DNA from 4 places in the Arthrobacter tecti genome. Region 4 is predicted to be linked to each of the others. Evidence: predicted binding sites of a transcription regulator. Region 4 holds the regulator's gene; each other region holds the start of a gene.
The links. Region 4 encodes LexA, which represses DNA repair genes until DNA is damaged. Its sites were predicted from a motif close to TCGAACANNTGTTCGA; they were not measured.
Positions count from the first base shown of each region.

Region 1: uvrA (excinuclease ABC subunit UvrA) is a predicted target of LexA. The motif match lies at 936-951, and genes of this name have one in related genera.
Region 2: ACX80C_RS05940 (HNH endonuclease signature motif containing protein) is a predicted target of LexA. The motif match lies at 952-967, and genes of this name have one in related genera.
Region 3: ruvA (Holliday junction branch migration protein RuvA) is a predicted target of LexA. The motif match lies at 1,360-1,375, and genes of this name have one in related genera.

Region 1 covers NZ_JBTNCT010000001.1:228,756-230,954, reverse strand. The annotation lists gene ACX80C_RS01090 (MBL fold metallo-hydrolase) at 1-415, opposite strand, end outside; gene ACX80C_RS01085 (GntR family transcriptional regulator) at 525-902, shown strand; gene uvrA (excinuclease ABC subunit UvrA) at 1,025-2,199, shown strand, end outside.
Region 2 covers NZ_JBTNCT010000003.1:264,077-266,275, reverse strand. The annotation lists gene ACX80C_RS05945 (3-deoxy-7-phosphoheptulonate synthase) at 1-667, opposite strand, end outside; gene ACX80C_RS05940 (HNH endonuclease signature motif containing protein) at 980-2,199, shown strand, end outside.
Region 3 covers NZ_JBTNCT010000001.1:289,973-292,171, reverse strand. The annotation lists gene ACX80C_RS01345 (YebC/PmpR family DNA-binding transcriptional regulator) at 1-681, shown strand, start outside; gene ruvC (crossover junction endodeoxyribonuclease RuvC) at 726-1,301, shown strand; gene ruvA (Holliday junction branch migration protein RuvA) at 1,412-2,032, shown strand; gene ruvB (Holliday junction branch migration DNA helicase RuvB) at 2,053-2,199, shown strand, end outside.
Region 4 covers NZ_JBTNCT010000004.1:35,609-37,807, forward strand. The annotation lists gene ACX80C_RS06580 (LysM peptidoglycan-binding domain-containing protein) at 1-200, opposite strand, end outside; gene lexA (transcriptional repressor LexA) at 468-1,223, shown strand; gene ACX80C_RS06590 (ATP-dependent DNA helicase) at 1,238-2,199, opposite strand, start outside.

The DNA of each region.
Region 1 (2,199 bases), on a different contig from region 4:
GGTCCCGATAGAGGAGTGCAGTAGATCCCGGAGTGTGGCCGCGCAGCGAGATCGCTTCAAGGTCAAACCCCTCGAAGTTCCCGACATCGCCATGGTCGAGGGGCACGTCCGTGGCTACGGCGATGTCCTCGACATCCGCTGTTCCGGCTGCGGTCTTCATCCCTGTTGCCTCGACGATGTCCGCAAGGGCACCCACATGGTCCCAATGCGCGTGCGTGGTGACCACGAGGGTCGGCTTCGCCGTTGAGGAGGTGTCCCGGGCGCCCTCGGCGAGGAGCGCCAGGATGGCGCGGGCGTCGTCGGCCGCGTCGATGAGAACCTGTGCCCCGCTCGTCTTGGCGGTCAACAGGTAGACGTTGTTGTCCATCTCGCTCACTGAGATGCTGCGGATGGTCAGATCCCGAAGGTCATACATGCTGGCCAGTGTAGACCCGGCGTTACGCCACAGGGAATGGCGATGGAGAAGCGTCGAAGCGCGTGGCAGAATGTGAGCACCCGTCCAACGTCGTTCAGGAGCGCGCACTGTGAACTCTGATGTTACGGCGTGGCTGCGGATTGACCCGGCGAGTTCAGTTCCGCCGTATGAGCAGCTGCGCGTGCAGATTCTGGACGCCGCGAATGACGGCTCGCTGCCCGTCGGAACCCGGCTCCCACCCGTGCGCACGCTGGCGGGACACCTTGGAGTGGCGGTGAACACGGTCGCGCGGGCGTACAGGGAGCTTGAACAGGCACACATCGTCGTGACCCGGTCGCGGGCGGGTACGGTGGTGGCTGCCGCCGGGGACGAAGCGCGCCGGAAAGCCGCGGAAGGCGCCGCAGAGTACGCACGTCTGGTTAAGGCGAACGGCATCACCGAGGATGAAGCGGTCTCCTACCTGAGGGCCGCACTGCGCCGTCGGTGAACATCGCCGGGGACACGCCGTGAATTCCGGCGTTCGAATATGTTTTCGAACGCTGTTTCCACTAAAGTGAAATGGTGTCTATTGCAACCTCCCTGGATTCCGGACTCTCCCATCCTGACAAGATGCCGCAGGATCTCTCACGGCTGATCGTCAAGGGAGCCCGGGAACACAACCTGCGAAACGTAGATCTCGATCTTCCGCGGGACGCAATGATTGTCTTCACGGGCCTGTCCGGTTCCGGTAAGTCCTCATTGGCGTTCGACACCATCTTCGCCGAGGGGCAACGCCGGTACGTCGAGTCGCTCTCGGCCTATGCGCGCCAGTTCCTCGGCCAGGTGGACAAGCCGGACGTCGACTTCATTGAGGGCCTGTCGCCGGCCGTATCCATTGACCAGAAGTCCACCAGTAAAAACCCCCGGTCCACCGTGGGCACCATTACCGAGATCTATGACTACATGCGGCTGTTGTGGGCACGGGTGGGCCGGCCGCATTGCCCAGTGTGCGGTGAGGCGGTCGCAAAGCAGACTCCGCAGCAGATTGTGGACCAGCTGATGGAGCTCGAACAGGGCACCCGGTTCCAGGTTCTTGCCCCGGTGGTACGTGGCCGTAAGGGCGAATTCGCAGATCTCTTCCAGGATCTCGCTGCCAAGGGCTACTCGCGCGCCAGGGTGGACGGAGATCTGGTGCAGCTCACCGACCCTCCGAAGCTGGGCAAGCAGTACAAGCACACCATCGAGGTCATCGTGGACCGACTGGTGGTCAAGGACGGGGTTCGCCAGCGCCTCACCGACTCCATCGAGACCGCCCTCAAACTGGCCGAGGGCAGGGTGCTTGCTGACTTCGTGGATCTTCCGGCGGAGGACACTCATCGGATCCGGGCGTTCTCGGAGAACCTGGCCTGCCCCAACGAGCACCCACTCGCCATCGACGAGATCGAGCCGCGTTCCTTCTCCTTCAATAACCCGTTCGGTGCCTGCCCTGCGTGCACCGGCATCGGCACCAAGCTCGAGGTTGATGAGGAACTGGTTGTTCCGAACCCCGATCTCTCCCTGGGCGAGGGCGCTATTGCGCCGTGGGCGCTCGGCACAGCAACTCTTGAGTACTGGACGCGGCTTCTCGAAGGGCTGTCCAAGGAACTCGGCTTCTCCATGGACAAGCCGTGGAGCAAGCTCCCCCAGCACGCGCGGGACGCGGCGCTGTACGGCAAGGACCACAAGGTGGTTGTGCAGTACCGCAACCGTTTCGGCAGGGAACGCAAGTACAGCACGGGTTTCGAGGGTGCTGTTCAGTACATTCA
Region 2 (2,199 bases), on a different contig from region 4:
CGGCGCGACCGTCGTCGTCGACCCCCAGGAAAGCCTGTGGCGACCCGGCCGCCGAGCACGCGTCCAACGCAACGCTGAGGCCGCCGTCGGTCCCGTTCTTGAAGCCCACCGGCATTGAAAGACCCGATGCCAACTGGCGGTGGATCTGGCTTTCAGTGGTGCGGGCGCCGATAGCGCCCCAACTCACCAGGTCCGCTACGTACTGGGGGCTAATCGGTTCAAGGAACTCTGTGCCAACCGGGAGTCCGAGTTCCCCCACGTTATGGAGGAAACCCCGCGCGGCGCGGAGACCGGCGGCGATGTCATGGGTGCCGTCCAGGTGCGGATCGTTGATGAGACCCTTCCAACCAATGGTGGTCCGCGGTTTCTCGAAGTAAGCGCGCATCACAATGAGGAGGTCCTCGCGATGTTGCGACGCGGCTCCGGCCAGCAGGTTTGCGTACTCAAGGCCCGCCTCCGTGTCGTGGATGGAGCAGGGTCCGACGACGACGAGGAGCCGGTCGTCCAGACCGTTGAGTACAGCGCGTACTTCCTCGCGGGAGCGCTGGATATGCTCCGTCAGGGATGCGTTGCAGGGAAGTTCAGCCACAAGTGTGGACGGCGAGGGCAGTGGTTCGATTCTTCGTACATGGACGTTCGATGAACCTGCAGTGGTGAGTGTTTTCATTGTCCCGGCTCTCTAGGGTGGTGCTCCTCAGCGGGGACTGTTTTCAGAACCCGCCGTGGAAACGACGAAGGGCAGGAAGCGTCTCCTGCCCTGTTGGCTCTGAAGGTGTTGGTCAGCGTATTAGGCCGCGGGCTCCTCCAGAGCCAACGAAAAATACGCATACCAACGGGTTGTCATGACATGCAGCGTAGCGGCACCTCTTCGATCCGGACAAGTGTGCGCCTGAGTATGACGAGTGTCGAAGCCCACGCAGCGATCTCAGACGTTTTCCACAAGCCTTCCATTCGTATATGTTTTCGAATAGAATTAGGTATGAGCTTAGCCGCGGTCATCGACACCCCCGATGTCGATGGTGAGCGCACCGGCTCTGTCACTGAGATCGGTGGTCGGCGAAATGGTTCCGGGCATCGTGTCGCTGAGCCCAATGGTTCGGAGGTCGACGTTGCGGACATCGATGGTGCGGAGATCGACGTTGCCGAGTTGAACCGGCTGGTTGCCTCGTTCGCTGCCGGCTTCGCTCAGGATTTCATCGGGATGGGCCCAGCTGAATTGGGCGAGTATCTCGCGGGGATTGAGGAATTATCCCGGACCGCGGAGTACCTCCAGGTCGTCGCCGCTACTGCGGTGGACCGCAGGAACGCCGCTGCAGGAGGCCGGCCCGCCGAAGGAGACCCCTCCACCGGTGGCGCCGGATTCGTCTTCAACACCCCCGACTCGAACACCGCTTTCAGTCCCTCCGGTGATAGGCGGTCGGTGTACCGGTGCACCGCGGAGTACCTGCAGGACCGGTTACGGATCAGCCGCAGCGAAGCCACCCGCAGGCTCCGCCTCGGCGCCAAACTCCTACCCCGCACCACCCTCACCGGCGACACCCTCCCGGCGCCCCTGGAGCACCTCGCAGCAGCCGTCTCCCCCAGCAATGTCTCTGCCAGTAACATCTCTGCCGGGGGCATCTCTGGCAGTAACGTCTCCGGCCGGTCAGCCACCCTGATCGCCACCGCACTGGACCGTGCACGCTTCGTTGCTGAACCCGCGGTGCTGGAGACCATGGAAGCCCAACTCACCGCCAACGCCACCACCTACGACCCGGACTTCCTCACCCGGCTCATCCGCCGCTGGGAAGCACACCTGGACCCCGACGGACCAGAACCCGCCGACAAGGAACTCGCTGCACGGCAAGGCGTGTTCCTGCGCGGCAAAAAACGCGGACTGCACCTGTTGGACATCGCAGCCACCGACGAACAATACGAATACCTCACCACCATCATGAACACCACCACCAATCCGCGCACACAACCCGGCACTGCCCGCGGCGGCGGTGGCGTCAACGCCGCACCGGCCGGCGAGGGTGACGATGGCGCTAACGAAAACGGAACGATCGACAGCAGCCAGAATGACAGCGCACACGCTGCTGAAGGTCAGGAAACCTTCGAAACCGGGACCCGGGCCCAGCTACTCCTCGACGGGCTCATCGGCGCCTGCCAGATAGCACTGGCCACCGATAAACTGCCGGCAACCGGCGGACACCGACC
Region 3 (2,199 bases), on a different contig from region 4:
AAGCTGATCAAGAACATTGAGGTCGCCTCGCGTGCCGGCGGTGCGGACATGTCAGGCAACCCGGCGCTGGAACTTGCCGTGCAAAAGGCCAAGAAGACGTCGGTGCCCAATGACAACATCGACCGCGCAATCAAGCGCGGTGCAGGCCTCACCGGCGAGGTGATCGATTACTCGGAGATCATCTACGAAGCACGCGGCCCACAGGGTTCAGCCCTCCTCATCGAGTGCCTGACCGACAACAAGAACCGTGCTGCCTCGGAGGTCCGCGTTGCCATTACGCGCAACGGCGGCACCATCGCCGACCCCGGTTCCGTGGCGTACCTCTTCTCACGGAAGGGCGTTATCACCCTTCCCCGGAAGGAGCTGAGCGAGGACGACATCCTGATGGCCGTCCTGGACGCCGGTGCCGAAGAAGTTACGGAATCCGGTGATTCCTTTGACGTGCATTCGGAGCCTTCGGATCTGCGCGCCGTCGTCGCGGGGCTGGAAGAGGCCGGAATCGAGTATGAGACAGATGAGGTTGAGTTCGTACCCTCGATGCAGGTGGAACTCGACGCCGACGCCGCGCGCAAGTTCCTCAAACTGGTCGACGCTCTCGAAGAGCTCGATGATGTGCAGAACGTGTACTCCAACGCTGATCTCAGTGAGGACGTCCTTGCCGAGCTGGACAGCGACGATTAGTCCTTCCACCGCAGGCACCGCCGCGTGAGAAGGAGCACCCCGGAATGACGGTGCGCGTGATGGGTGTGGATCCCGGACTGACGCGCTGCGGACTCGCTGTCGTCGACGTTGAGCCGAACCGTCGGGCCACGCTGGTCGCCGTCGGGGTGGTGGGTACGCCGGCGGACCAGAGCCTTGACAAACGGTTGCTGAAAATTGCGGAGTCGGTGGATATCTGGCTGGACGCCCACGCACCGGCGGTCCTCGCCGTCGAACGTGTCTTCAGCCAGCTCAATGTCAGCACAGTCATGGGTACGGCGCAGGCCTCGGGAGTGGTGATCGTCGCGGCGGCGCGGCGCGGCATTCCGGTGGCCCTTCACACGCCGACCGAGGTCAAGGCGGCGGTCACCGGCAACGGCCAGTCGAATAAAGCCGCTGTTACCAAGATGGTGACGAAGATTTTGCGGCTCTCAACCGCACCGACACCGGCCGACGCCGCAGACGCACTGGCGCTCGCCATCACGCACGCGTGGCGCACGGGCGCGTCGTCGTCGGCACAGTTGCAGTCCGGCAGCACGGGGCTCACGGCGGCCCAGCGCCTGTGGGCTGAAGCGGAAGCAAAGGCCCGACGACGGCGGTGAGGTAGCGCTCCTTCGGTGTGGCGGTTGCCGGAATGCCCAGTGCGGGCCGTACGCTGATTCGTAGATATGTTCGGTGATATTCCACTTCGACCAGCTTGGAGCCGCAGCGCATGATTAGCTCTTTGACCGGAACCGTCAGCCACGTGGACCTGCATTCGGCAGTCCTGGATGTAAACGGGTTCGGAATGCTGGTTCAGGCGACGCCGCAAACGCTCTCCAACCTGCGTGTCGGTAATCAGGCCAGGGTCTTCACCGCTCTGATCGTCCGCGAGGATTCCATGACTCTGTTTGGTTTCTCGGAGCCGGAGGAGCGCGAAGTATTCGAAACCCTGCTCGGTGTCAGCGGCGTAGGTCCGCGGCTGGCGCTGGCTGTACTCGCCGTACATACCCCGGAGGTCATCCGCGTTGCTGCGTCCTCGGGCGATGACAAGGCGTTCAGCAAGGTGCCGGGCATCGGACCGAAGGGGGCCCGGCGAATCGTGCTGGAACTGGCCGACAAACTCGTGCCGCTCGAATCCGGTCCAACCGCTGCGGCGTCGAATCCCTGGCAGGGGCAGGTGCTCGCGGCGATGATGGGCCTTGGCTGGTCCGAGAAAGACGCCGGAGCCGCCATTGACGCAGCCGTTCAGGACTCGCCCGAGGTTGCCGCCGCCGGCAATGTGGGGTCCATCCTGAAACTCACTCTCCGGCGGCTCGGCCAGGACGGCGCGCGCGCGTCCGTGCGGTCGTAGGAGTTCACATGGCAGAGAGTATGGAAGGCCACAACGAGCAGCCGCTCATTTCCGCAGCAGTCGATCCGGAGGATCGGGCCGTCGAAGCGGCACTGCGCCCCAAGAACCTTGATGACTTCGTGGGCCAGGCACGGGTCCGGCGTCAGCTTTCCCTGGTCCTGGAAGCG
Region 4 (2,199 bases):
CCACCCGCACTCCCGGCAGCCTTCGCCTCGGAAGTAAGTGATGCCGCAAGGATCATGGCGGCTGCCGCGACCAGAGCTAGCGGCACGGCCACGAGGAGCAACCAGCCTCGACGTGTCAGGTGAAGCCGCGGAACGCCGGCATTCAGGCGTTCCATGGTGTGTCCGGCCGAGCCCGACCCTTCAAGTTGTAGCGTTGACATAACGTCTGCCTTTCTACTGCTGAATATGAAGGACAGCTTCGATTCGAAGCTGTGTTCTATTCTTCCCGTTATATTTTTAGCATCTTTGGACTAATACTGTCGAGACTCGCTCGAACAAATGTTTGAAAAGACCTCCCATGTCCCCTAGCGTTGCTGGCAAGGGTGAATGGTCCGGCCGCTTCGAAAACCAGCTCATCACCCGCCACTGACAAAACTGGTGGGACGGTCGCAGAAGCACCTCCACCACAGCGAAGGGATGTACGTTTCGTGGGAGATCTCAGTGCGGCAGAGGAGACCACCGAGGCACCGGAGGCCGCGGTCAAGCGCGGACGCGGCCGTCCACGTGGACGTGCCACGCCCAAGGGCCTCACCCCACGTCAGAAAAAGATCCTGGAGACCATCCAGCGCAGCGTTGCCGCACACGGTTACCCGCCGTCGATGAGGGAAATCGGTGACACCGTCGGTCTTGCCAGCCTCTCCAGCGTCACGCACCAGCTGTCACAACTTGAACGGATGGGCTACATCCGGCGCGATCCGAAGCGTCCGCGGGCAATGGAAATTCTGCTTCCGCTCACGCTCGGTCAGGACTCACCGCGCCCACTGCCAAGTTCTCCGGAGCAGGGTGACGAACCGGTCAACGCGGCTGTTGACGCAGCAATGGTCCCCCTGGTCGGCCGCATCGCGGCAGGCGGACCGATTCTCGCTGACCAGGTGATCGAAGACGTCATGCCGCTCCCCCGTCAGTTGGTGGGTCACGGCGAACTGTTCATGCTTCGCGTTTCCGGAGATTCGATGATCGACGCCGCGATCTGCGACGGTGACTGGGTTGTGGTGCGGCGACAGAGTACCGCGGACAACGGCGACGTCGTCGCGGCCCTTCTTGACGATGAGGCAACGGTCAAAACGTTCCGCCAGCGCGACGGGCACACCTGGCTGCTCCCGCAGAACACCAATTACGAACCCATCCTGGGGGACCACGCCGCCATCATGGGCAAAGTCGTATCAGTGATGCGCGCGCTCTAACTGGTCAGCTTCGGCTATACGGGCTGTGCCGCGGCTAACCGCGAGAGCACAGCAAGCGCCGTCGCACGGTCGGTGGTGGGCCAGAACGGCGGAAGTGCCGCCCTCAGGAAGCCGCCATATCTGGCGCTTGCCAGACGTGAATCGAGGATTGCCACCATTCCTCGATCGTCGCCGGAACGGATGAGACGGCCCGCGCCCTGTGCAAGGCGGACTGCGGCGTGGGTTGCCGACACGCTCATGAAGCCGTTCCCGCCAGCCTGTGCAACCGCCCTGGTCCGCGCCGTCATCAAGGGGTCATCCGGGCGGGGGAAAGGTATGCGGTCAATAACCACCAGACGGCAGGACCTGCCCGGCACATCCACACCCTGCCAGAGGGACATGGTGCCGAAGAGACAGGTGTCCGGTTCATCCGAGAACTGGCTCACGAGGGATGCCATGGACGATTCCCCCTGGCACAGGATCTCTACATCAACTCTGGTGCGAAGTGCATCGGCTGCCTCCTCCGCTGCACGCCGGGATGAGAACAAGCCCAACGTTCCTCCACGGGAGGCCTGGATCAATGCCTCGAGTTCCGCCAGTTGCTCCTCTGAGGTGCCCCTGCCCGGTTTGGGAAGATCCTTGGCGACATAGAGAACGCCCTGCTTCGGGTAGTCGAAGGGGCTGCCCACATCAATGCCGGTCCAGCTCGGTGCGCCTTCGCCGGTGAGCCCCAACGAACCGGCAACCGGCCCGAATTCAGAGCCGATGGCCAACGTGGCGGAGGTCAAAACGACTGTGTGTTCCTCGAACAATCCATGCCGAAGCCGCCCGGCTATCGAGAGGGGTGCAATGCTGATGGTTGCGGGCGATGAGTCGGCAGCCGCCACGTAGCCGCTCCCGGGTGTGAAGGTACTTGGGCGTGTTGCCCACAGCACTTCGCCGGCACCACCTGCGCCGAGCATCCGCTCGCACAGCTCAAGGATGACCAGGAGCCGTG